3 regions of the Pseudomonas viridiflava genome follow, and region 3 is predicted to be linked to each of the others. Evidence: riboswitches for the same ligand, from Rfam matches in the RefSeq annotation. Region 3 holds a riboswitch; each other region holds the start of a gene.
What was found. Region 3 has a riboswitch for cobalamin ahead of cobW (cobalamin biosynthesis protein CobW). Riboswitches for the same ligand answer to the same signal wherever they lie in the genome.
Positions count from the first base shown of each region.

Region 1 (8,042 bases), 880 kb from region 3:
CGCTGGTTTCTGCCTGTTGCTCGACCACCGCCAGCGCGCGGGCAATGTCGCGCCGGTTCAGGCTCGACAGAGGCCGTTCGCCGATCGTTACCTGACCGCTGGACGGCTTGTGGATGCCGGACAACAGCTTGAGCAGGGTCGATTTGCCCGAGCCATTCGGCCCCACGATGCCCAGCGTCTCGCCTTGCGCGATGCTCAGATCCACCTCGCGCAGCAGTGTTGCGCCACGGACCGAATAGCCAAGCCCCTTGCAACCGAGCGCTGGGGTGCCGATATCGGGAGTGAAGGCGTTCATCGTGTCCTGTTCCCTTGAATGAGGATCAGCGCAAACACCGGTGCGCCGATCAGGGCGGTGATCACCCCGATGGGCAGCGCCTGACCCTTGATCAGCGTGCGGGAAAGAATGTCCGCAGCGATCAGGAACAGCGCGCCGCTCAGGGCGCTCAGCGGCACCAGTCGGGCATGGCGCACGCCGGTGAGCATCCGTACAGCGTGGGGGATTACCAGACCGACAAAACCGATGGACCCCACAATCGAGACCATCACTGCCGTGACCAGTGCCGCAGTGGCGATCAACACGATCTGCACCCGCCGTACGGCGATTCCCAGAGACGCGGCGGAGTCACTGCCGAAGGTGAAGGCATCCAGTGCGCGCCGATGCCAGAGGCACACCAACAGGCCGAACAACGCTGCCGGAACAGCCATCCACACCGAAGGCCAGCGTACGCCACTCAGATTTCCCAGTAGCCAGAACATGATGCCGCGCGCCTGTTCGGAGCTGGCCGACTTGGTGATCAGGAACGAGGTCAGCGCGTTGAACAGTTGCGAGCCGGCAATGCCCGCCAGAATGATCTGCCCGGCGGCCGTGTTGCCTCGCGATGAGTGGGCGAGCAGGGCGACCAGAGAGAACGCCACCAGCGCACCGACAAAAGCGCCTGCCGACATGGAAATGACCCCGGCACCGAAACCCAGAATCGCGACCATGACTGCGCCGGTCGAGGCGCCTGCTGAGATGCCCAGCAGATAAGGATCGGCCAGCGGGTTGCGCAACAGCGACTGCAGCACCACGCCGCAAATGGCCAGCCCGGAACCGCAGGCAGCGGCGACGATGGCGCGGGTCAGCCGGTAGTTCCAGACGATGCCTTCATCGATGGGGTCCAGCGCGTAGCCCGCCGCCCACAGTTTATTGGCCAGCACCTGAAACACCACCTGCAGGCTGATCGAGGTTTCGCCAATGGCAGCGCCGACGATGATCGCCAGCACCAGCACTGCCGAGACCCAGATCACATGGCCGAGCGCGACGGGCAATCTCATGGAGTGGCGTTGAAGTGGTTGGCGGCGGCAGACAGCTCTTCGATGCCCGTGAACAGGCGCAGGCTGGCCTGCATGCCTTCGGCGTCGATGATCACGATGCGGTCATGCTTCACAGCGTCCATGTTGCGGGTCACCGGGTCAGATTTGAGGAATTCGATTTTCTTGCGGTAATCGTCGGCCGGGAAGCGACGACGGTCCATGCGGGCGATCACCAGGATGCTCGGGTTGGCCTTGGCGATGGTTTCCCAGCCAACAGTGGGCCACTCTTCGTCGGACTGGACGATGTTGCGCATCCCCAGATTATTGAGCATGAAGTCCGGAATACCCTTGCGACCCGCGACGAAAGGGTCGGCTTTCAGGTCGGAGCTTGAGAACCAGAACACAGCTGATACGTCTTTGTCGTGGTTCTGTTTGACGTTGGCCACTGCGGCGCTCAGACGGGCCTTGAGATCGGCGACCAGTTTGTCGCCGCGATCCTGCACGTCAAAGATTCGCGCCAGTTGCTCGATGCTCTTGTAGATGGTCTCGATGCGAAATGCCTCGAGGCGCGTGCCGTCGGCGCCAACCAGATTGTCCTTGCCTTCGCAGTCGGACGGCATGAGGTAGGTCGGGATTTTCAGTTCATGGAACTGCTCCCGCGTGCCGACTGCGCCTTGCTTGCCGACCATCCATTCCAGCTGCACGGCAACCAGTTCGGGACGTTTGCCGATCACTGCCTCAAAACTGGGTTCGTTGTTGGCCAGGCGCTCGACGTTGTCGTTCTGCTCTTTGAAGCGCGGCAATACATCGTTGAACCACAGGGAGGTGCCGACCAGTCTGTCCCCCAGGCCAAGCTCGTAAAGCATCTCCGTGCCCGACTGGCCGATGGTCACTGCTTTGGTCGGTGCATGCTCGAACGTCAGCGAGTAACCGCAGTTTTCAAGGGTCAGCGGATAGTGGGTCGGTGCGGCGAACGCAAGGCTTGAAAGGGTCAGGCTGGCAGCGAGTGCGGCAAGGCGGGGCAGTGACATGGAATGCGACCTCGATTCGAACGTGTGTCAGGGCGCACGCACAACAGGAAAACACATCCCTGCCTGCCGGAAACGGCAGCACTCGGCGCACTAAGGCCAGGCGCAAGGATGTCCTTCCCGGACACCCCGCCGGTTAGTGATTGATTCAGGTCGGCAGGTCTCCTGACTGGCACGTCATCGCCTGACTCCGGCCTTCCCGGGGATCACCCAGTGGCAGTGGTGGAGCTGGCTCGATGCCTACAGTTGCGGGGGCAGTTTCGTTTCGGCTCGTGGCGCGAGGCGGGCGAATTCCCTGTTAGTTCCTCTCGGAAACCGACGGGCGGCATGGTAAACGATAAGGGATGGGCTCGCTATGGCTTTGCACGCAGGCGTTGCAGGCTGTTGATCAGGTGCAGACGCATGGCTGCGCGGGCGGCGTCGCGATCCTGATGGGCCAGAGCGTCGAAGATCTGTTCCTGCTCGCGCTGCTGAATATGAGGATCGTCTTCCATCTGCAACGACGTGACGTTGCCGAAACCGCCGCGTGTGCGCGGCAGAATGCTGCTGCCCAGCTGGTTCATTACATCGGTGAAGAAACTGTTGGCGGTGCACAGGGAAATGCGGCGATGGAATTCGTAATCGGCCTGCAGGGTGTCCTGGCCGGTCCGTACGCAGCGGTGCAGTTCGTCGAGCGCCTGACGAATGGCGCTCAATTGCTCGGGCGTGCGACGTTGTGCAGCCAGCGCAGCGGCTTCGGGCTCCAGACTCAATCGCAGTTCAATGATCGCCACGGCGTCGCCAGGTGTGCCGATGGACAACTCGTCCGATTGATCGGCCCTGGCCTCGGAGGCGTCGACCACGAAGGTGCCGATGCCATGCCGGGTCTCGACCAGTCCTTCGGCCTGCAGGCGCGACATGGCTTCACGGACAACGGTACGACTGACCCCGGTTTCACGAATGATCACCTGTTCGGTGGGCAGCTTTTCGCCGCTCTGGATCTCGCCTTCGCGAATTTTGCGGGCGAATTCGGCGACCAATTGCTGGGTCAGGCTGGAACGGCGGCCTTTCGGGGATGCGGTAGGTTCCATGGCGGGTGATCAGGTCCGTGTCGGGGCGCTGAGTATAACCTCACTCAGGGCGTGTTTTGTGCGGGGATCGCAGCCTATACTCGGGTATTCGATAGACATGAGGCTGCAATGTCGGACAACGCGCTTTCCTCGCAAAAGAATCATCGCCGCCTGGCTGAAACCCTGGTTGACCGCTTTGCCCAGCGCATGCGTGACGGTGTGCTTCAGCGTGGCGAGAAGCTGCCTTCCGAACTCAATATCATGGAGGCCGAGGGCGTCAGCCGCACGGTGGTGCGCGATGCGTTGTCGCGGATGCAGGCGGCGGGGCTGGTGGAAACGCGTCATGGGGTCGGGACCTTCGTGCTCGATATGCCACCGCCGGAAGGGTTTTCCGTCGGGCCTGCCACCATTGTCACGGTGGCGGATGTACTGAACCTGCTTGAGTTTCGTCTGAGTCTTGAAGTCGAAGCGGCAGGTCTGGCGGCGCAACGACGCAGTCCTGAAGCATTGCTGGAGCTCAAGCGGGCCTTCGACGCGCTGCTGGAAGGGCCGCAGAAGTCCGGAACGACCATCAACGCCGACTTTCAGTTTCACCTCAAGATTGCCAAGGCGTCGGGCAATGCCTACCTGATCGATATCATGAAACACCTCGGCACCAAGCTGATTCCCCGCACCCGCATGAACTCGGCCTACACCGGCCAGAGCGACCGAAATGCCTATCTGGCTGGCATCAATGCCGAACACCGGCAGATCTACAACGCCATCGCCGAAGGCAACGTCGACGCCGCACGTTCGGCCATGTACCTGCACCTCAACGGCAGCCGCATGCGCCTGCGCAGGACACAGGCCCTGTACAGCGACTGACATCGAAGGGACGCAGAGCGTCCCGGTGTGCATGCCGACGCGGAGCATCGGCACGATCAACTTTGTCAGCCTTACGCTGATCGTTCCTCACGCTCCAGCGTGGGAATGCCTCTTGGGACGCTCCGCGTCCTGGCGACCTGCGGCAGTGCTCGGCCAGCCCTCAAAGAAAGTTGTACTGCACGCCCACCCGCAATCTCAGCTGGCGCTTGTCGTCCTCGGAGTTGACCTTGATGTCGCCGACTTCGAAAAACGGCACCCAGTTCTTGTCCCATTTGTACTTGAAGGCCGCATTCTGTTCGTAGTCGGTCTTGTCGTTGTCGTAGCGGATGTAGTCGGCGTCGAAGTAGGTGAACTGGTACTCGTATGACCAGGGGCCTTTGGTCGCGTAGTTGACCCAGACGTCGTAGCGGTTGACGGACTGATCGTTCATTTCATTGTCCGGCATGTCGCGGTTGACCCTGTCGCGGTCCAGCTTGATCGAGTCATACCGGTAGCGACCGGAAAGCGTGAGTTGATCGGTGACCTTGTAGCCGACCTTCAGCCCCATCTTGTAGGCCGTGGAGCGCTCGATGCTCTCCAGTGCGAGGGAAGGGGTCAGCAGCCATTTGTCATTGAGCTTGTGCTGATAACTCACCGTCAGTTCGTGGCCGTTGCCGACGGTGTTGTCGAACGCGACGTCCTGGCGATCACCCGCCGTTTTGTACTTCAGTTCACCTTCAAAGCCCCAGCCGCTGTCCAGCCGCGTGCCGAACTTGACCCGGTCGGCGTGCATGCGGGTGCTTTCTGCGTATTGGTGGCGATAGTTGATGTAGGCGCTGTCGGCATGGGTCCATGCGCTTGGGAACAGGGCGGCCAGGGAGAGCAAAGCGAATGATTTTTTCATTTTTTTATTCTTGTTCGAGTGAGAAAAAAGGTGTTTGAGGCAAATCGCAGGCAGCCGGACCCGATGGCCGATTCGGCCAGGGATCACGCTGTCAGCAGGGTTCGGTGGTGTGCAGGAGACCTGCAGCGGTCATCCGCTCGGGCGTACGTCCATGTCGCGACTGGCCTGGATCAGCAGTCGTGAGTAGTCGTGCTGCGCCTGATCGTTGCTCAACTGGCTGCTGTCGAGCGTCTCCACGACCTGACCCAGTTGCATGACGGCAACCCGGTCGCACAGGTGCGCGACCACGCCCAGGTCGTGCGTCACCATCAGGTAGGTCAGGCCCTGCTGCTGACGAAGGTCCGCCAGCAGGTTGAGGATTTCAGCCTGCACCGAGACGTCGAGCGCCGAAGTGGGTTCATCCAGCAACAATACGCGCGGCTCCAGAATCAGCGCTCTGGCAATCGCGACTCGCTGACGCTGGCCACCGGACAGTTGATGCGGATAACGAAAGCGGAAACTCTCGTTGAGGCCGACGCGGTTCAGCACGTCGCAGACGCGTCGGTCACGCTGGTCGATCTTGTGGATGCTCAGCGGTTCCTTGAGGGCCGCGTCAATGGTGTGACGCGGGTGTAACGAGGCGTAGGGGTCCTGGAACACCATCTGCACGGTGCGGTAGTGGCTGGCGTCGAGCTTGCGACCGACCTGCTGACCCGCGACGCTCAAGGCACCTGTCCAGTGGTGATACTGCCCGGCCAGACAGCGCAGCACAGTGGTCTTGCCCGACCCCGACTCGCCGACCAGTCCGAACGACTGACCCTGCTCGACCTGCAGGTTGACGTCGCGCAGCACCTGATTCAAAGCAGTGCCCGTGCCGAAGCTCAGGTTCAGTGAATTGACTTCAATCATTGCCATGGGAGCGTTCTCAGTGAGTGAGCCAGAGGGGATCGCGCTGCAATACCGGCAGGCTGGCGCGGGGGCGATCAAGACTGGGCAGTGCGGCCAGCAGGCCCTGTGTGTAGGGATGGCAGGCCTGATCCAGCTCATCGGCCTTGAGTGATTCCACGACGCGTCCGGCATACATCACCAGCACGCGGTCACAGAAATGTCGCACCATGTTCAGGTCGTGGCTGATGAAGATCAGCCCCAGATCCCGCTCGCTGACCAGCTCTTCGAGCACATTGAGGACCTGGCGGCGTACCGAAACGTCCAGCGCCGAGGTCGGTTCGTCGGCGATGATCACCTGTGGATCGGTGATGACCATCATCGCGATCATGATCCGTTGTCCCATACCGCCTGACACCTCGTGCGGATACAACTCGTAGACCCGCGCCGGTTCGCGGATGTGCACCTTGGCGAGCATGTCCAGCGTGCGTTCGCGGGCTTCCTTGCGCGATACCCTGTGGTGCGCCAGATAGGCCTCGGCAATCTGCTCGCCGACCTTGATCACCGGATTGAGCGAGTATTTCGGGTCCTGCATGATCATCGACATGCGTCGTCCGCGAATGCCCTGGATCTGTTTTTCACTGCATTCGAGCAGATTGACGTCACCGAAGCGCAGGGTTTTGGCCGTGATTCGTGCGCTGGCCGGGTGCAGGCGCAACAGGCTGCGCCCGACCGTGGACTTGCCCGAGCCGGACTCGCCGACAATCGCCAGCTTTTCACGGCCCAGCGTGAACGACACGTCGCGAACCGCCGCCGTGGTCTTGCCGGCGTTGTGGAACTCGACCCGCAAATCTTCTACCGCAAGCTTTATCTGAGACATGGTTATCGTCCTTGTTATTGTCATTCGCTGCGTGGATCGAGTACGTCGCGCAGGCCGTCGCCGAGCAGGTTGAACGCCAGGCTGACCAGCATGATGGTCGCGCCGGGCGCTGCCACCAGCCACCAGCTTTCCAGCATGTAGCGGCGGCCGCTGGAGATCATTGCGCCCCATTCCGGTAGCGGCGCCTGGGCGCCCAGCCCGAGAAAACCCAGTGCTGCTGCGGTAAGGATGATGCTGGCCATGTTCATGGTCAGGCGGATGATCACCGAGGACAGACACATCGGAATGATGTGACGGCCGATGACCCGTACCGACGAGGCGCCTTGCAGCTTCACGGCGACCACGAAATCGGCGTTGCGCAGCGACAGGGTTTCGGCCCGCGCCAGACGAGCGATGGGCGGCCAGGCGGTGAGGGCGATGGCAATCACCGCATGTTCCAGACCTGGACCCAGTGCCGCGATGAAGGCCAGCGCCAGCACCAGGCTCGGGAACGAGATGAAGATGTCGGTGATGCGCATGAACAGGCTGTCGACCCAGCCGCCGAAATAACCCGACACCGTGCCGATCAGCAGGCCGATGGGGCCGACGATCACGGTGACCAGCATCACGATGTACAGCGTGATGCGCGAGCCGTACACCAGACGGCTGAACACATCGCGGCCGTACTCATCGGTACCGAACCAGTTCTGCGCGCCAGGGCTGCGCAAGGCGGCGGACAGGTCCTGAGCGAGCGGATCGTGCGTCGCGATCCAGGGGGCGAACAGGGCGACGATCATCAGCGTGCTGATCACGATCAGTCCCGCCAGAGTCATCGGATTGCGCAGCAGGAAACGCATCAGTTTTGCGCTGCTGGTGGCGAAGGCCGCAAGGCTTGAAGTCGGGGCCTGAAACGTCGATTTGGCGCTGCTTGTCATGGAAGTCGTCATCAGCGGGTTCTCGGGTCGAAGACTTTGTAGAGGGCGTCACTGATCTGGTTCAGGACCACGAAGATCAGGCCGATCAACAACACGCAGGCCATCACTGCATTCATGTCGCCCAGCAACAGGCTGCTGGTCAGGTACTGGCCGAAGCCGGGCCAGGCGAAGACGGTTTCGATCAGCACCGCGCCTTCCAGCAGGCCGCCGTAGGCGAGGGCGACGATGGTCAGCAACTGCACACGAATGTTGCGGAACGCGTGGCCC
Region 1 covers NZ_LT855380.1:2,485,193-2,493,234, forward strand. Annotated here, with positions in the region: gene CFBP1590_RS11500 (ABC transporter ATP-binding protein) at 1-295, opposite strand, end outside; gene CFBP1590_RS11505 (FecCD family ABC transporter permease) at 292-1,314, opposite strand; gene CFBP1590_RS11510 (ABC transporter substrate-binding protein) at 1,311-2,324, opposite strand; cobalamin riboswitch at 2,460-2,656, opposite strand; gene CFBP1590_RS11515 (FadR/GntR family transcriptional regulator) at 2,675-3,391, opposite strand; gene CFBP1590_RS11520 (FadR/GntR family transcriptional regulator) at 3,500-4,234, shown strand; gene CFBP1590_RS11525 (oligogalacturonate-specific porin KdgM family protein) at 4,395-5,117, opposite strand; gene CFBP1590_RS11530 (ABC transporter ATP-binding protein) at 5,247-6,011, opposite strand; gene CFBP1590_RS11535 (ABC transporter ATP-binding protein) at 6,022-6,861, opposite strand; gene CFBP1590_RS11540 (ABC transporter permease) at 6,882-7,787, opposite strand; gene CFBP1590_RS11545 (ABC transporter permease) at 7,787-8,042, opposite strand, start outside.
Region 1: it holds a riboswitch for cobalamin, as region 3 does, so the genes downstream of both, CFBP1590_RS11510 (ABC transporter substrate-binding protein) here and cobW (cobalamin biosynthesis protein CobW) in region 3, are expected to answer to the same signal.

Region 2 (8,042 bases), 1.7 Mb from region 3:
TGACGGCCTGCCGATTGAGGTCGCGTTGTCCGGTCCGATGCTGCGACGTGATCCCGAACTGTGCTGGAAATACATCGCTCAACTGGGCAAGGCCTGTCTGGGCGGGCAGCCCAATTCTGCGCATTACGCGATCGCTCAGTTGCAGCGCATCAAGCCCGAGTGCTGGGTGCTGACCCAGAATGTCGATGGTTATCATAGCGCTGCAGGCAGTCCGCCTGAGCGCCTGATCGAGATTCACGGTCAGATGGCGCCGCTGTTCTGTCAGTCCTGTGGCGCAGAAGATCCCCAGCTGAGTGAGCATCTGCAGCGACCGATGCCACCTTTGTGCTCAATCTGTAGTGGCGTTCTGCGACCGTCCGTCGTTCTTTTTCAGGAAATGCTCCCGGAACAGGCCCTGGAAACACTGTATGAACAACTGGCTATAGGCTATGACGCGGTGCTGACCATCGGCACCACCGCAAGCTTCCCCTATATTCATGAGCCGGTGATCAGGACCAGAGTTTCCGGGGGTTTTACGGCAGAAATCAATCCTGAGGCGACCGATCACAGCGCGCAAATGGACGTGTTTTTGAAGTGCCGGGCGGCACATGTCATGGAAAAACTCATAAGTCACATTTAGTTCGATTGAATTTGCAAATGACTTGGATAGAAGGCATAGTCTCGCCTTCTTAACAGTTCAGCCACGGTCGTGCCCATGCTAGTTGTTCGCTTCGCACCCCTCGTGCCCCTCGCACTCGTCACATTCCTGTTCGGTTGCTCGGCCAATATGCCGGTTTCTCAGCAAGAACAGGCTCAGCAAGCGCCTCGTTATCAGAACACCGTCACCGCCCAGTCCGCTGCCCGCCGCGCCGATGCCGCCGCCCTGCAGGACGAGATGGCCACTGAAGACGAACTGGCCCAGTTTGCTGACAACCAATCCTACAAACTGCCGGTTCTGGCCGACAGCATCCTTGAACGTGGCAAGGCCCTGATCGGTACGCGTTACCAGTTCGGCGGCACTTCGACCCGTTCGGGTTTCGATTGCAGCGGCTTCATCGGTTTCCTGTTCCGCGAAGAGGCTGGCATGAACCTGCCGCGCTCGACGCGTGAAATGATCAACGTCGATGCGCCTCTGGTCTCGCGCAACAACCTCAAGCCGGGTGATCTGCTGTTCTTCAGCACACGCGGCCGTGGTCGCGTCAGCCACGCAGCGATCTACGCCGGTAACGATCAGTTCATCCACTCCAGCAGCCGCCGCAGCGGTGGTGTACGCATCGACAGCCTCGATGACGCTTACTGGAGCAAGACCTTTATCGAAGCCAAGCGTCCTCTGGCAATGGCACCCGGTGCCGTAGCCGTGAAGACGCCAGCAGTTGCCACGCAGACAACGGCGATGACATCGACTACAGTCAAGACCGCAGTAAAACGCCGTAAGTAAATGAAATATGGAAAACGCAGACAGGCCGATGGCCTGTTTTCGTTTTTGAGCTTCTCGGCAGCGTAAGCCGCATCCGGATCAGGTTGTTGTGGTTATGTCGATTGCTTTGCGCCTGATGGTTATCTCTATTGCCGCGTTGCTTGGCGCCTGCGCCAGCGCACCGCCGCCTCCCCAGCCCCGGATCGTTCAGCGTCCGGTGGTAACTGCTCCCCCCCAGATTCTTTCCCAGGCCGCCGAAGATGTGCTGTTTCGCGCATTGGGGCTGGTCGGCACGCCCTATCGTTGGGGTGGCAACACGCCGGATTCGGGTTTCGATTGCAGTGGCCTGATCGGCTATGTGTACCGCGACGCTGCGGGGATTTCCCTGCCGCGCTCCACGCGTGACATGGTGGTGATGGGCGCGCCGAATGTGCGCCGTGAACAGCTGCAGTCAGGGGATCTGGTGTTCTTCGCCACCTCGGGCGGCTCGCAGGTTTCCCATGCAGGGATCTACGTCGGCGAAGGCCGCTTCGTACATGCCCCAGCGACCGGCGGCACGGTCAAACTCGACAGCCTCGACAAGCCGTATTGGCAGAAAGCCTACCTCAACGCCAAGCGCGTGATTCAGCCGTCGGACCTGGCACAGAATCGTCCTTGATCGCTGATGCCGCAAGCTTCTGCCGCTGTTGTGCAGATAACAGCGGATTGTGGGAAAAGCCACGTTCATTCAGTAAGTGGTGATCGTTCCTACGCTCTGCGTGGGAATGCCTCCCAGGACGCTCCGCGTCCGCTCTCGAATGTGGCGCAGATGTGTGCCCAAGCTCCAGCGTTTTCGACGTCATGCGCTCGACTCACTGAGTCCGCAGTCTGTGCCATTTGTGACGCAGAGCGTCACGGGCGGCATGCCCACGCGGAGCGATGGGCACGATCAGTGTGCTTGAGACCATGATCGTTCCTACGCTCTGCGTGGGAATGCCTCCCAGGACGCTCCGCGTCCGCTCTCGAATGTGGCGCAGATGTGTGCCCAAGCTCCAGCGTTTTCGACGTCATGCGCTCGGCTCACTGAGTCCGCAGTCTGTGCCATTTGTGACGCAGAGCGTCACGGGCGGCATGCCCACGCGGAGCGATGGGCACGATCAGTGTGCTTGAGACCATGATCGTTCCCATGCTCTGCGTGGGAATGCCTCTCAGGACGCTCCGCGTCCGGCTCTGAGCGTCACTGCATTATTGAGCCGCCTTCGCCGACGTCACGCGCCAGATCTTGTTGCCCACATCATCCGCCACCAGCAATCCGCCGCGATGGTCATTGACCACGCCTACCGGACGGCCCATGGCCTTTTCGTCGCTGTTGAGGAAGCCGGTCAGCACGTCGACAGGCGCGCCGTTGGGTTTGCCGCCGCTGAAGGGCACGAACACCACCTTATAACCACTGTGCGGTTTGCGGTTCCACGAACCATGCTGGCCGATGAACAGGCCTTCGTTGAACGGCGCTGCCAGCGTCTTGCCGTCGGCGAAGACCAGCCCCAGTGATGCTGTGTGCGGGCCGACCGCATAATCGGGGGCGATGGCCTTGGCGACCAGTGCCGGGTTCTGCGGTTTGACGCGCTCGTCCACGTGCTGGCCGTAGTAACTGTAAGGCCAGCCATAGAAGCCGCCGTCCTGCACCGAGGTCACGTAATCGGGCACCAGATCGCTGCCGATCTCGTCACGCTCGTTGACGGCTGTCCACAGTTTTCCAGTGGTTGGCTCCCAATCCATCCCGTTGGGGTTGCGCAGCCCCGAGGCGAAGATGCGGTGATTGCCGGTGGCAGCGTCCACTTCCCAGATCGCCGCACGGCCTTCCTCCTTGTCCATGCCGTTCTCGGCCACGTTACTGTTGGAGCCGACCGTCACGTACAGCTTGCTGCCGTCCTTGCTGGCGATGACGTTCTTGGTCCAGTGGTGATTCAGCGTGCCGCCCGGCAGGTCGACCACTTTGGTCGGCTGGGCGCTGATCGAGGTCTGGCCGTTTTCATACGGGAAACTGATCAGGCGGTCGGTGTCGGCCACGTACAGCTTGTTGCCCACCAGCGTCATGCCGAACGGCGAATTGAGGTTCTGCAGAAAGACGCTGCGGGTTTCGGCCACGCCGTCGTTGTTCGTGTCGCGCAGCAGGGTAATGCGGTTGGCGCTCGGTACGCCCGCACCGGCGCGGCCCATGACCTTCTCCATGACCCAGCCACGGATGCCTTTGCCGTCATCCGGCTTGGCCGGTGAGTTGGTTTCCGCGACCAGTACGTCGCCGTTGGGCAGCACGTACAGCCAGCGCGGGTGATCCAGATGTTCAGCGAAGGCGCCAACCTGGATGCCTGGCGCGGCCACCGGTTTTGCGTCCTTTTCCCAGCCGATGGCCGGGGCGATGTTGACCGTCGGAATCAGCGTCTTGTTCGGCTCCGGCAGTTTTGGAGAAGGCCCTGTTCCATCCGAGACCTGCAAGGTCGAAGACTCGCCGCACGCCGCGAGGCCGCCTGCGAGCAGAAGCAGTACAGCGTACTGTGGTCTGATTTTGAACATCGTGAATCTCCATCGACAAAGGCTTGGTCCAGTAAGGGATAGAGACACCCTGACCGCCGAGGTTCAATTGCGAGCCACCATCCGGCGGCGTCATGCAAGTGAATGGCCTTTATGCCCTGTGTACTGCGGTGTCGATTGACGCTCCACCCCCAACCCTCTACCCTTCGCGGTTTGTTTCAGGTGCTCTGCAATCCTCCCGATTGGCAGGGTGAAACAGGGAAGCCGGTGAGGGTCTGACGATCCGATTCCGGCGCTGCCCCCGCAACGGTAAATGAGTCAAGGCTGTGCATCGTGCCACTGCGTTTCGACGCGGGAAGGCGTGCAGCCCGGATGACCCGCTCATGAGCCCGGAGACCGGCCTGAAATACTCAATTGCATCACGGAGGGTGATGCTCTGTGCAGGGCGTTGCCGTGCTGTTCAGTGCTGTCCTTCCGTCTGCTTTCGCGACCCCCCGAGCGGAGAGCCGAGATGAACGAATCCCCCGAACGCGACGAACGCCATCTGGCGCGCATGCAGCGCAAGAAAGCCGTGATGGACGAACGTATCGCCAGCTCGCCCAATGAATGCGGCCTGTTGCTGGTGTTGTCCGGCAATGGCAAGGGCAAGAGCAGCTCGGCGTTCGGCATGCTTGCGCGGGCCATGGGCCATGGCATGCAGTGCGGCGTGGTGCAGTTCATCAAGGGGCGCAACAGCACAGGCGAGGAAATGTTTTTCCGCCGCTTCCCCGAGCAGGTGCGCTATCACGTGATGGGCGAGGGCTTCACTTGGGAAACCCAGGATCGTCAGCGCGATATCGCGGCCGCCGAGGCTGCCTGGGCCGTGAGTCTGGAAATGCTGCGCGACCCGGCTATCGGTCTGGTGGTGCTCGACGAACTGAACATCGCTCTCAAGCACGGCTATCTGGACCTTGAGCAGGTTTTGACCGATCTGCAGGCCCGTCCGCCCATGCAGCATGTGGTGGTGACCGGCCGTGGCGCAAAACCCGAATTGATCGACCTCGCGGATACCGTCTCGGATATCGGCGTGGTCAAACATGCATTCCAGTCCGGCATCCGGGCGCAGAAAGGTATCGAACTGTGAGCCATTCCGTTATGAGCATCCGGTCATGAGAAGCCCCAGGGATTGCCCGGCAGTACTGATCGCTGCACCGGCCTCCGGTCAGGGCAAGACCACCGTCACCGCAGCACTGGCACGCCTGCACCGTAATCAGGGGCGCAAGGTACGGGTCTTCAAGTGTGGCCCGGACTTTCTCGATCCGATGATTCTCGAGCGGGCGAGCGGGGCGCCGGTGTTTCAGCTGGACCTGTGGATGGTCGGCGCCGACGAGAGCCGTCGCCTTCTGTGGGAAGCCGCCGAAGACGCGGACCTGATCCTGATCGAAGGCGTGATGGGCTTGTTCGACGGCACGCCGTCCAGTGCTGATCTGGCGCGCCACTTCGGCGTACCGGTCCTCGGCGTGATTGACGGCACGGCGATGGCCCAGACCTTCGGTGCTCTGGCGCTGGGGCTGGCGCGCTATCAGCCTGACCTGCCGTTTGCCGGCGTGCTGGCCAACCGCGTGGGCACCGTGCGTCATGCGCAGTTGCTGGAAAACAGCCTGACCGAAGGCCTGCGCTGGTATGGCGCGCTGTCTCGTGAAACCGGCTTCGAACTGCCCAGTCGCCATTTGGGGCTGGTGCAGGCCGACGAACTCAACGACCTGGACCTGCGTCTGGACATGGCCGCTGCGGCCCTGGCCACCACCTGCGAGGTGGCCTTGCCGCCTGCGGTCACGTTCACTGCGCCAGAACCGGTTCATGTCGAGCGCTGGCTGGACGGGGTGCGGATTGCCGTGGCTCGCGATGGAGCGTTTGCGTTCACCTACGGCGCGAGTCTCGATCTGCTGCGCAACATGGGCGCGGAACTGAGCTTCTTCTCACCGATCCGCGACAGCCATCTGCCTGAAGCAGACAGCCTGTACTTGCCCGGCGGCTATCCCGAGTTGCATCACGTCGAACTGTCTGCCAACACCACGATGCTGGCCGACATCCGCGCGCACCATGCGGCCGGCAAACCCACGCTGGCCGAATGCGGCGGCATGCTGTATCTGCTGGAAGCCCTGACCGATGTTGAAGGCGTGCGCGCTGAACTGGTTGGCCTGCTGGCGGGCGAAGCGGCCATGCAGAAACGGCTGGCGGCGCTGGCGTTGCAGGCGGTCGAGATGCCGGAAGGCGAGTTGCGCGGTCACACCTATCACCATTCGCTGACCACCACCGAACTGCAGCCGATTGGCCGAGGCGTCAGCCCCAACGGCGGGCGCGGGGCGGAAGCGGTTTATCGCGAGGGTCGCCTGACTGCTTCCTACATCCATTTCTATTTTCCGTCCTGTCCCCAGGCGATTGCGGCCCTGTTCAAGCCATGACCGAACATGCGTTCAATGATGAAGAGCGGGCAGCGGTGTACCGCGCCATTGCCGAGCGCCGCGACATGCGGCACTTCGTCGGTGGCAGCGTGGCGCCCGAACTGCTCGCCCGTTTGCTGGAGGCTGCACACCAGGCACCCAGCGTTGGCCTGATGCAGCCCTGGCGGTTCATTCGGATCAGCGACCCGGCGCTGCGCGTCAGGATGCAGGCGCAGGTCGAAGAAGAGCGGGTCCGCACGGCCGAGGCACTGGGCGAGCGGACCGACGAGTTCATGAAGCTTAAGGTCGAAGGCATCAACGACTGCGCCGAGGTGCTGGTTGCCGCGCTGATGGAAGGTCGCGAGCAGCACATCTTTGGTCGTCGCACCCTGCCGGAAATGGACATGGCGTCGTTGTCCTGCGCGATTCAGAACCTGTGGCTGGCTGCACGCGCCGAAGGGCTGGGCATGGGCTGGGTGTCGCTGTTCGACCCTGACGCACTGGCCGATCTGTTGGCGATGCCGGAAGGCGCAAAGCCGCTGGCGATTCTCTGCCTGGGCCCGGTAAAGGAATTCTATCCCGCACCCATGCTGGTGCTGGAAGGCTGGGCGCAGGCGCGTCCGCTGAGTGAACTGCTGTATGAGAATCAATGGGGAGTGAGTCAATGAGTGTGGCGCTGTTGAGCGTGGCCGGAGTTGCGCTGGATGCGCTGCTCGGCGAGCCGAAACGCTCTCATCCGCTGGTGGCGTTCGGGCGCTTTGCCAATCGTCTGGAGCAGCGCTTCAACAGCGGCGGCCGGGGCTGGCGCAGCCATGGCGTCACGGCCTGGTTCGTGGCGGTGATCCCGCTGACACTGCTGGCCACGCTGCTGAGCTGGGCACCGTTCGTGGGCTGGCTGGTGGAGATTCTGGCGCTGTATTGCGCGCTGGGCATGCGCAGCCTCGGTGAGCATGTGCAGCCGGTGGCCCAGGCATTGCGCAGCGATGATCTGGAAGAGGCGCGTCGTCGCGTCGGCTATCTGGTCAGCCGCCAGACCAGCGAACTGGATGCGACCGAAGTCGCCCGCGCGGCCACCGAGTCGGTGCTGGAAAACGGCAGCGATGCAATATTTGCTGCGCTGTTCTGGTTTGTCGTGGCCGGTGTTCCAGGCGTGGTGCTCTATCGCCTGAGCAATACGCTGGATGCCATGTGGGGCTATCGTAACGAACGTTTCGAGCGTTTCGGCTGGGCGGCGGCGAAGATCGATGACCTGCTTAACTATATTCCTGCACGCCTGGTGGCGCTGACCTACGCGCTGCTGGGCAAAACCCGTTTGGCACTTCGATGCTGGCGCACTCAGGGACCGACCTGGGACAGTCCCAATGCAGGTCCGGTGATGGCGGCCGGTGCTGGCGCGCTGGGCGTCGAATTGGGTGGCGCGGCGATCTATCACGGCGAGCTGCATCAGCGTCCGCAATTGGGCGAAGGCGCACCCGCTGATGCCGACTCCATCGACCGTGGCTGGGAACTGGTGCAGCGCGGCGTGTGGCTCTGGTTGCTGGTGCTGTGCGTCGGGACAGCATTCTATGCTTGAGCACGGCGGACGACTGCGCGCTGCGGCGCAGCACTATGGCATCAATCAGGCCGACTGGCTGGACCTGTCCACCGGCATCGCGCCGTGGTCCGCGCCGGTACCGGACATTCCTTTGCGTGCCTGGGCGCGCCTGCCCGAG
Region 2 covers NZ_LT855380.1:1,613,383-1,621,424, forward strand. Annotated here, with positions in the region: gene CFBP1590_RS07640 (NAD-dependent deacylase) at 1-619, shown strand, start outside; gene CFBP1590_RS07645 (C40 family peptidase) at 695-1,417, shown strand; gene CFBP1590_RS07650 (C40 family peptidase) at 1,512-2,054, shown strand; gene CFBP1590_RS07655 (PQQ-dependent sugar dehydrogenase) at 2,621-3,949, opposite strand; cobalamin riboswitch at 4,111-4,326, shown strand; gene cobO (cob(I)yrinic acid a,c-diamide adenosyltransferase) at 4,419-5,030, shown strand; gene CFBP1590_RS07665 (cobyrinic acid a,c-diamide synthase CobB) at 5,056-6,351, shown strand; gene bluB (5,6-dimethylbenzimidazole synthase) at 6,348-6,998, shown strand; gene cbiB (adenosylcobinamide-phosphate synthase CbiB) at 6,995-7,903, shown strand; gene cobD (threonine-phosphate decarboxylase CobD) at 7,896-8,042, shown strand, end outside.
Region 2: it holds a riboswitch for cobalamin, as region 3 does, so the genes downstream of both, cobO (cob(I)yrinic acid a,c-diamide adenosyltransferase) here and cobW (cobalamin biosynthesis protein CobW) in region 3, are expected to answer to the same signal.

Region 3 (8,042 bases):
CGCGTCTGCTTCACGAGCCGATCAAGCCTGTCATCGGCACCCGGATTCTCAATACCAAAGAGGAGCTACTGAGCGGCGAGCTTGCGGACGAGATCCGCGGTTTGCTGGAGCAGCGGGGCGTGCTGGTTTTTCCGCGAATCGGTTTCAGCGATGCCGAGCAGATCGCGTTCACCCGCACGTTGGGCGCGTTTTCGGCAGAAGCCAGCGACGGTCAGAATGTCACCAAAATTACGCTGGATGCCAAGGTGAACCCGGCGGGTGCCGAGTTTCTGAAGGGTTCGCTTTATTGGCACATCGACGGCACCAGCAGTGATGTGCCCATCCTGGCCTCGCTTCTGGCCTGCAAGGTGACGGCGACCTGGGGTGGCAATACCGGGTTTTGCAATACGTATGCGGCTTATGAGGCGCTGTCTTCGGCGGACAAGCTGCGCTATGCCGGCATGCGTGTCGTGCACGCGCCCTGGTCGTCGCTGTTTTACTACAATCCTGAGCCGAGTCTGGCGACGTTCAAGGTCATGCAGGCCATTGGCGAGAAAGAACTGCCGCTGGTGTGGACGCATCGCTCAGGTCGCAAATCGCTGATTCTGGGCTGCACGGCGCAGCAGGTGGCAGGCGTCAGCCGGGCCGAGAGCGCACGTATTCTGGTCGAATTGCGGGAGTGGGCGACGGGTGATTCGTTCAGCTACAGCCACGAATGGCAGGTGGGTGATCTGGTGATCTGGGACAACACGGGCACCCTGCATCGTGCCGAGGCGTATGACCCGGAATGCGGGCGTTTGATGCATCGCACCAAGCTGCAAGGCGAGGAACCGTTTGAATGAGCCCCGACTGTGATGTTGTTCGAAAACAGACTCATGTGTACATTTACGCATTGACTCACACCATGCGTTCACATGTTCGCGACATTCGAGCGCTTACGCTCGGTCAGTCATCGGTGTAACGGGCCGTCATCAGTCGGCTGGAGGAGAGATCTATGCCCGGATCCATGCGCGGTACCAAGGAACCCATCGCGGGTGTGTTCGTATTGCTGTTGCTGGCTGCCGGAAGTTGGGCGGCGCAAGAGCCGTTTCCCCACTTTGGCAGCGATATCACGCCTGATTCGCAGGTGAATGAAAAGGTCCGTACACAGCCGGTCCAGTCACGTCAGCCGCCACCGGACGATCTGCGTCGTTTCAGTGACGCCGGATCCACGCCTGACTATTTCCATGCCGTTGCCAGCGCCCGCTGTTCGCCGAGCTCTGCCGCTAAGGTCTGAACAGATGGGCATGACCTGCCCGATATAATGATGAATCGCTGAACGTATCGTTTGCCAGCACGCGTCCTACCAGTATCAACGCGGTGCGCCGGAACCCCTTGGCCTGCACCTTTTCTTCGATGTCCGCCAGCGTGCCCTGTACCCAGTCCTGATCCGGCCAGCTTGCGCGATGCACCACGGCAATCGGGCAGTCCGCGCCGTAATGCGGTATGAGCTCTTCGATGATCCGGTGCAGATTGTTGACCCCCAGATGAATCGCCATCGTGGCCCGATGCTGAGCAAGGCTTGCCAATTCTTCGCCGGGCGGCATTGAGGTCTTGTCGGCGTAGCGGGTCAGAATCACGCTTTGCGAGATGTCCGGCAGGGTCAGCTCTGTGCCGAGCAACGCCGCACAAGCCGCCGTTGCCGTAACGCCTGGGATGATTTCAAAGGGAATGCCCAACTCGCGCAAATGACGGATCTGCTCGCCGATGGCGCCATACAGGCTTGGATCACCCGAATGCACGCGTGCCACGTCCTGGCCTTGCGCATGAGCGGTCTTGATCAGGTCGATGATCTGTTCCAGGTGCAGTTCGGCGCTATTGACCACCTGCACGGCCTGATTGCCCTCCAGCACCGCGACGGGCACCAGCGAGCCTGCGTAGATGATGACCGGGCAGCTGCGAATCAGGCGCTGGCCCTTGACGGTGATCAGCTCCGGGTCGCCGGGGCCTGCACCGATGAAAAAAACGGTCAAGGGAATCTCCTGAAATGAGTCATTGCCGGGATTATCCGCCGGTTGCGGGGCTGGTTGCCAAGGCAAATGTGGCGTGGGTGCTTTTCTGGCGTTCGATCACCAGTCCGGCAGTGCCATCACCCAATTGCGCCGCAAGGGCCAGCGCCGAACCTTCGGCGACGCCGTGACAGCCGGTGTGTTGCAGCACATTCGCCGAGCGATGGGTGAGGTGAAGATCCCAGTACACCAATTGCGCCGCGTTGAAGAACACCAGTGGCACGGCCAGTTGCCGCGCCAGCGCCAGCAGGCCGGGCTCTTCGCTTTTCAGGTCGATGGAGGCCAGCGCGGTGATGTCGCTCATGTCGAGTCCATGCGCATCGAGGTGGCGCTCCAGCAGTTCATGCAACTGCAGGGCAGAGCAACCGCGCCGACACCCCAGGCCCGCGACAATGACTGAAGCGGGCAGGGCGTTCGTCTGCTCAGGCCGGGTACGGTTCGGCATGCTGCAGATCGGCGTTGTTGCGGCGGAACAGCCAGGCGCTGATCAGGCCCAATGCTACCCAGAACACGGCATTGGTCAGCAGCGAAGCGATGATGAACTGCGATTCAAGTGCTTCAGGCGCGAGACTTTCATGAACCAGCGGCTGCGGTGCGCCAATCACATGAGGCGCAACCAGAATGGCAACGCCCAGCACTTTGAGCAGCAGGTTCTGACCGAAGATCAGCAGCGCGAGGCCAGCAGCGGTAGAGGCCGCGGTGCCAATCCACCAGAACTGACGCTGACCGAGTTCGGCCGCTGCGGTGCCCGGCAGTTCCGGTGGCAGGCCCAGGGTCGGAGCCAGCACGAAGACGGCGAAACCGGCCAGTCCCCATCCGGCGCCCTGAAGCGGGCTGCCCGGTGCGCGCAAGGTGTAAAGCCCGGCTAGCATCAGCGCAAAACCAACCGCGACCACCAGATTGCCACCGGTAGTAGACAGCACGCGCTGCCAGCCGTTTTCCGGTTCCCAGGCGGCTTCGTCATGTTCGTGACTGTGCTCGGCCGCAACGCCGCCAGCCTGTTCATGCACATGTTCGGCGGGTGCGTTTTCGTAGGTCTCGGCCTGTTGGATCAACGGGACGACCCATAAGCTTTGCAACAGGGTCAGCAGCAGCGCTGCGAGCAGGCCGGTGAAGCCTGCGGTGGAGGCGATTCGCTTGAACATTGTGTTGTCCTCAATGACAAGGGAAGGCGGCGCTGTGGCGGGTGTCGTGTGCCGCGTTGTGCACGGCGGCGATGTGCGAGAACCCGGCAAAGTACACCAGGCACGCGCCCAGCAGAGCGGCACTGATGGCGGCGGTGAGACGTTGCGTGCGGGTGGAGCTGGCTGCGGCCGAATGGCTGCTGCTGATGGTCGTCATGGCGTTCCCTCTGGAGACGTTGGGCGAAAGCGGGCCATGCGCACAGATACCCGCTGACGAACGTCAGAGGTTTCAATGGCGCCCGCCCACCGCGGGTGTGTCATTTACAAACGTAGCGGGCCGGTCTCCGGGCTCGCGAGGGGACGTGACAGCACTGTCCGTCCTTCAAAGTCACCTTCCCATGCCTGAGCACAGTGGATCTGACTTCCTCTCGCTTACCGTTGCGGGGGCAGCACCGGACTTGCTCAGCGATCTGAGCGCACCGGTTTCCCGTTTCACCCCGTGAGGGGCACCCGTAACAAGGTGCACAGGAGACCACGCGTGGCGGGGGATCGTCAATCTCAGCGATTGACCTGCCAGCGGTCACTGCGTAGCCTTGCCGGTTCGAGGTTCTTCGCTTGCAGCCCAGTGCGCAAGCGCAGCTAAGACGGGAATGCGGTCAATGCCGCAGCTGCCCCCGCAACTGTAAACGGTCATGTTCATCGCACAGCCACTGCCCAGGCGGGAAGGCGCGATGAGCGCGCGTTGGCAAGGCCCGAAAGCCTGCAATGCGCTGCCGTAAGCCAGGAGACCTGCCTCGAACCGGGCCAAGGCCTGCGAATTCTCACTACAACCGGGCGGGGTGATCCGGTGGCGATCTGATCCGCGTGCGTCGCACGTGGCTCTCGTCCTGTTTGCCCGCCGCATTGCCACAAGGGCATCTGATGAAAACACTGGCCAAGCTTCCCGTCACCATCGTCACCGGCTTCCTGGGCTCGGGCAAGACCACCCTGTTGCGGCACATGCTCGATAACGCCGAAGGGCGTCGCATTGCCGTGATCGTCAACGAATTCGGCGAGCTGGGTATCGACGGCGAAATCCTCAAGCAGTGCACCATCGGTTGTACCGAAGAGGAAGCCAACGGTCGTGTCTACGAGCTGGCCAACGGCTGCCTTTGCTGTACCGTTCAGGAAGAATTCTTCCCGGTGATGCGCGAGCTGGTTGCCCGTCGCGGCGATCTGGATCACATCCTGATCGAAACCAGCGGTCTGGCACTGCCAAAGCCCTTGGTTCAAGCCTTCCAGTGGCCGGAAATCCGCAACGCCTGCACGGTCGACGCGGTCATTACTGTCGTCGACAGCCCGGCAGTACTGGCGGGTACTTTTGCGGCCTTCCCGGATCAGGTCGATGCCCAGCGCAAGCTGGACCCGAACCTGGACCACGAGTCGCCGCTGCATGAGCTGTTCGCCGATCAACTGGCCAGTGCCGATCTGGTGATCCTCAACAAGGCCGACATGATCGACGCTGACGGTCTGGCCAGGGTTCGCGCCGAAGTCGCCGAAGAGTTGCCGCCTGCCGTCAAGGTGATCGAGGCCAGCAGTGGCCGTCTGCCGATCAGCGTCTTGCTGGGTGTCGGTGCCGAATCCGAAGTCCACATCGACGGTCGCAAGACGCACCATGACCATCACGACGGTGAAGACGATGATCACGATCACGACGCCTTCGATTCGATCTCCATCAAGCTGCCACAGGCCGATGAAGCAGTATTGCTCAAGGCGCTGACCCAACTGGTCGTGCAGCACGGCATCCTGCGGGTCAAAGGCTTCGCGGCGATTCCCGGCAAGCCGATGCGCCTGCTGATCCAGGGCGTGGGCACACGTTTCGACAAGCATTTCGACCGTGCCTGGCGCACCGACGAAGAGCGCCTGACCAATCTGGTGCTGATCGGCCAGGAACTGGACGCCGCCGCGCTGGAAGCTCAACTCAACGCTGCGATCGCAGGCTGACCCATGCACCTGCTGAGAACCCAGCCCGGCGGTTTTGTACCCGACGACAGCATCGCTGACCTGGGGCAGACCCCGGCCGATCTGGTGATTCTCTGCAGCGGCGATTCGAGCCTCGCGCTGCTCGCCGAAGCGGCCCGGCAGTTGCCGGAGGACTACCCCAGCCTGCGTCTGGCCAACCCGATGCAGGTGCAGAATCACGCGTCGGTCGACCTGTACGTCGACGACGTGCTGCGCTACGCCAAGGTCATCCTGCTGTCGTTGCATGGCGGCATCGGCTACTGGCGCTACGGCGTCGAGCGGTTGATGGAGCTGGCCGCGCAGGGCGTCACGGTGATTATGGTGCCGGGGTGTGACCGGCATGATCCGGAGCTGATCGACCTGAGCACCGTTGCAGCAACCGACTGCAACCGCCTTTGGCAGTTCCTGCGTCAGGGCGGTCTGCAGAATGCGCTGGATCTTTATAGCTGCATCGCCAGCACGTGGCTGGCGCGCGATTATTCATGGGCCGAACCCCAGCCGCTGCCACGCACCGCTATTTATCATCCGAAGCGGGCAACTGCCGGATTGGCTGACTGGCGGGCTGACTGGCGCAACGATCAGCCTGTTGCAGCGCTGCTGTTCTATCGTTCGCACCTGCAGGCCGCCAACACCGGGTTCATCGACGAGTTCTGCGAGCGACTGCAGGCGCAGGGCCTCAACCCTTTGCCGATCGCCGTCGCCAGCCTAAAGGAGGCTGGCTGCTTCACGCAGGTAGAAGACTGGCTGGATGAGGCCGGCGTCGAGCTGATCCTCAACACCACCGGCTTTGCCCAGTCGAGCCCGGAAGCGCCGCATTTGCGACCGTTTCGGCGCGATGTTCCGGTGATCCAGGCCATTTGTGCGCAAGACAACGAGCCTGCCTGGAGTGCCAGCGCACAAGGCCTGGGTGCCCGCGATCTGGCAATGCACATCGCCTTGCCGGAACTGGACGGACGCATCATCAGTCGCCCCATCAGTTTCAAGGACCTGGCATGGCGCAGCGAGCGCAGTCAGTCCGATGTGGTCTGCTATCGGGCGCATCCCGAGCGCATGGACTTCGTTGCCCAACTGGCACGACGCTGGATTCTGCTGGCGCGCCTGCCCAACGCCGACAAGCGTGTGGCGCTGATTCTCGCCAACTACCCGACCCGCGATGGCCGAATCGGCAACGGCGTCGGGCTGGACACGCCCGCCGCCGCGCTGAATATCCTGCGCGCCATGCAGGCCGAGGGCTATCCGCTGGCCGGGCTGCCTGACAGCGGCACCGAACTCATTCATCAATTGCTCGGCGGCGTGACCAACGATCTGGACAGCATCGACCAGCGTCCATGTCAGCAGAGCATGGCGCTGGATGAGTACCTCGAAGCCTTCAATGCTTTGCCGCAGGCCAACCGTGACGCGGTGAACGCCCGCTGGGGCGCGCCGGATGCCGATCCCATGTTTCGCAGTGGCCGGATGATGATCGCAGGCCTGCGCTTTGGTCTGACCTTCGTCGGCATCCAGCCGGCCCGTGGCTATCAGGTCGATCCGAGTGCGGTCTATCACGACCCGGATCTGGTGCCGCCGCATGGCTACCTCGCGTTCTACTTCTGGCTGCGCAAGGCCTACGGCGCACACGCAGTGGTGCACGTCGGCAAGCACGGCAATCTGGAGTGGCTGCCCGGCAAGGGCGTCGGCCTGTCCGAGAATTGCTGGCCGGATGCTGTGCTGGGCCCGATGCCGAACATCTATCCGTTCATCGTCAACGATCCGGGCGAGGGTGCACAGGCCAAGCGTCGTACGCAGGCCGTGATTATCGACCATTTGATGCCGCCGCTGACCCGCGCCGAAACCTATGGCCCGTTGCGCAATCTGGAGCTGCTGGCGGACGAGTATTACGAAGCGCAGCTGCTTGATCCTCGCCGCGCCCGCGAGCTGCAGCGTGACATTCTGAATCTGGTTCGCGAAACGCAGATCGACCGTGAGCTGGCGCTGGACGAGACGACCGACAGCGACGCCGACGCAGCAATCTGGCTGCCGCGTCTGGACACCTATCTCTGTGATTTGAAGGAGTCGCAGATCCGCGATGGCCTGCATATCTTTGGTCAGTCACCTGAAGGACGTTTACGCACCGACACGCTGCTGGCCCTGTTGCGTATTCCCCGTGGCGATGGCCGTGGTGCTCAGTCGAGTCTGTTGCGGGCCTTGAGCAAGGCATTCGATCTGGGCTTCGACCCACTGGACTGCGAACTTGCCGAACCCTGGCAAGGGCCGCGTCCGACCGGGTTGCTGGGCTTGAGCACTGACCCGTGGCGCACGGCTGGCGACGCGCGTGAGCGCCTTGAGCTTTACGCAGCTGCCCTTATCGGGCGCATCTGCGACGGTCAGGACGTGACGGATTTGCCGGAGCATGCCGACCTGGCACTGATCCTCGACAGCCTGCGGGAAGTGGTCGCCCCACGCCTCGATGCCTGTGGCCCCGGAGAAATGCAGGGCATGCTGGATGCACTGAGCGGCCGCTTCGTGCCTGCCGGGCCCAGCGGTGCACCCAGTCGCGGGCGGCTGGATGTATTGCCGACCGGGCGCAATTTCTTCAGCGTCGACGTGCGTAACCTGCCGACCACCACGGCGTGGCGCATCGGTTTTCAGTCGGCCAACCTGCTGTTGGAGCGTCATCTTCAGGATCACGGCGATCACTTGCGGCAGCTGGGTCTTTCGGTCTGGGGTACGGCGACCATGCGCACTGGCGGCGACGACATTGCGCAAGCCATGGCGCTGATGGGCGTGCGTCCGGTCTGGGCAACGGGTAGCCAGCGTGTCGATGATTTCGAGATTCTGCCGATCAGTCTGCTGGATCGTCCGCGCGTGGACGTGACGCTGAGGGTTTCGGGGTTCTTCCGCGATGCCTTCG
Region 3 covers NZ_LT855380.1:3,360,461-3,368,502, reverse strand. Annotated here, with positions in the region: gene CFBP1590_RS15105 (TauD/TfdA dioxygenase family protein) at 1-821, shown strand, start outside; gene CFBP1590_RS15100 (hypothetical protein) at 986-1,255, shown strand; gene cobM (precorrin-4 C(11)-methyltransferase) at 1,245-1,991, opposite strand; gene CFBP1590_RS15090 (cobalamin biosynthesis protein) at 2,023-2,472, opposite strand; gene CFBP1590_RS15085 (CbtA family protein) at 2,450-3,172, opposite strand; gene CFBP1590_RS15080 (CbtB domain-containing protein) at 3,183-3,368, opposite strand; cobalamin riboswitch at 3,470-3,680, opposite strand; cobalamin riboswitch at 3,739-3,962, shown strand; gene cobW (cobalamin biosynthesis protein CobW) at 4,073-5,134, shown strand; gene cobN (cobaltochelatase subunit CobN) at 5,138-8,042, shown strand, end outside.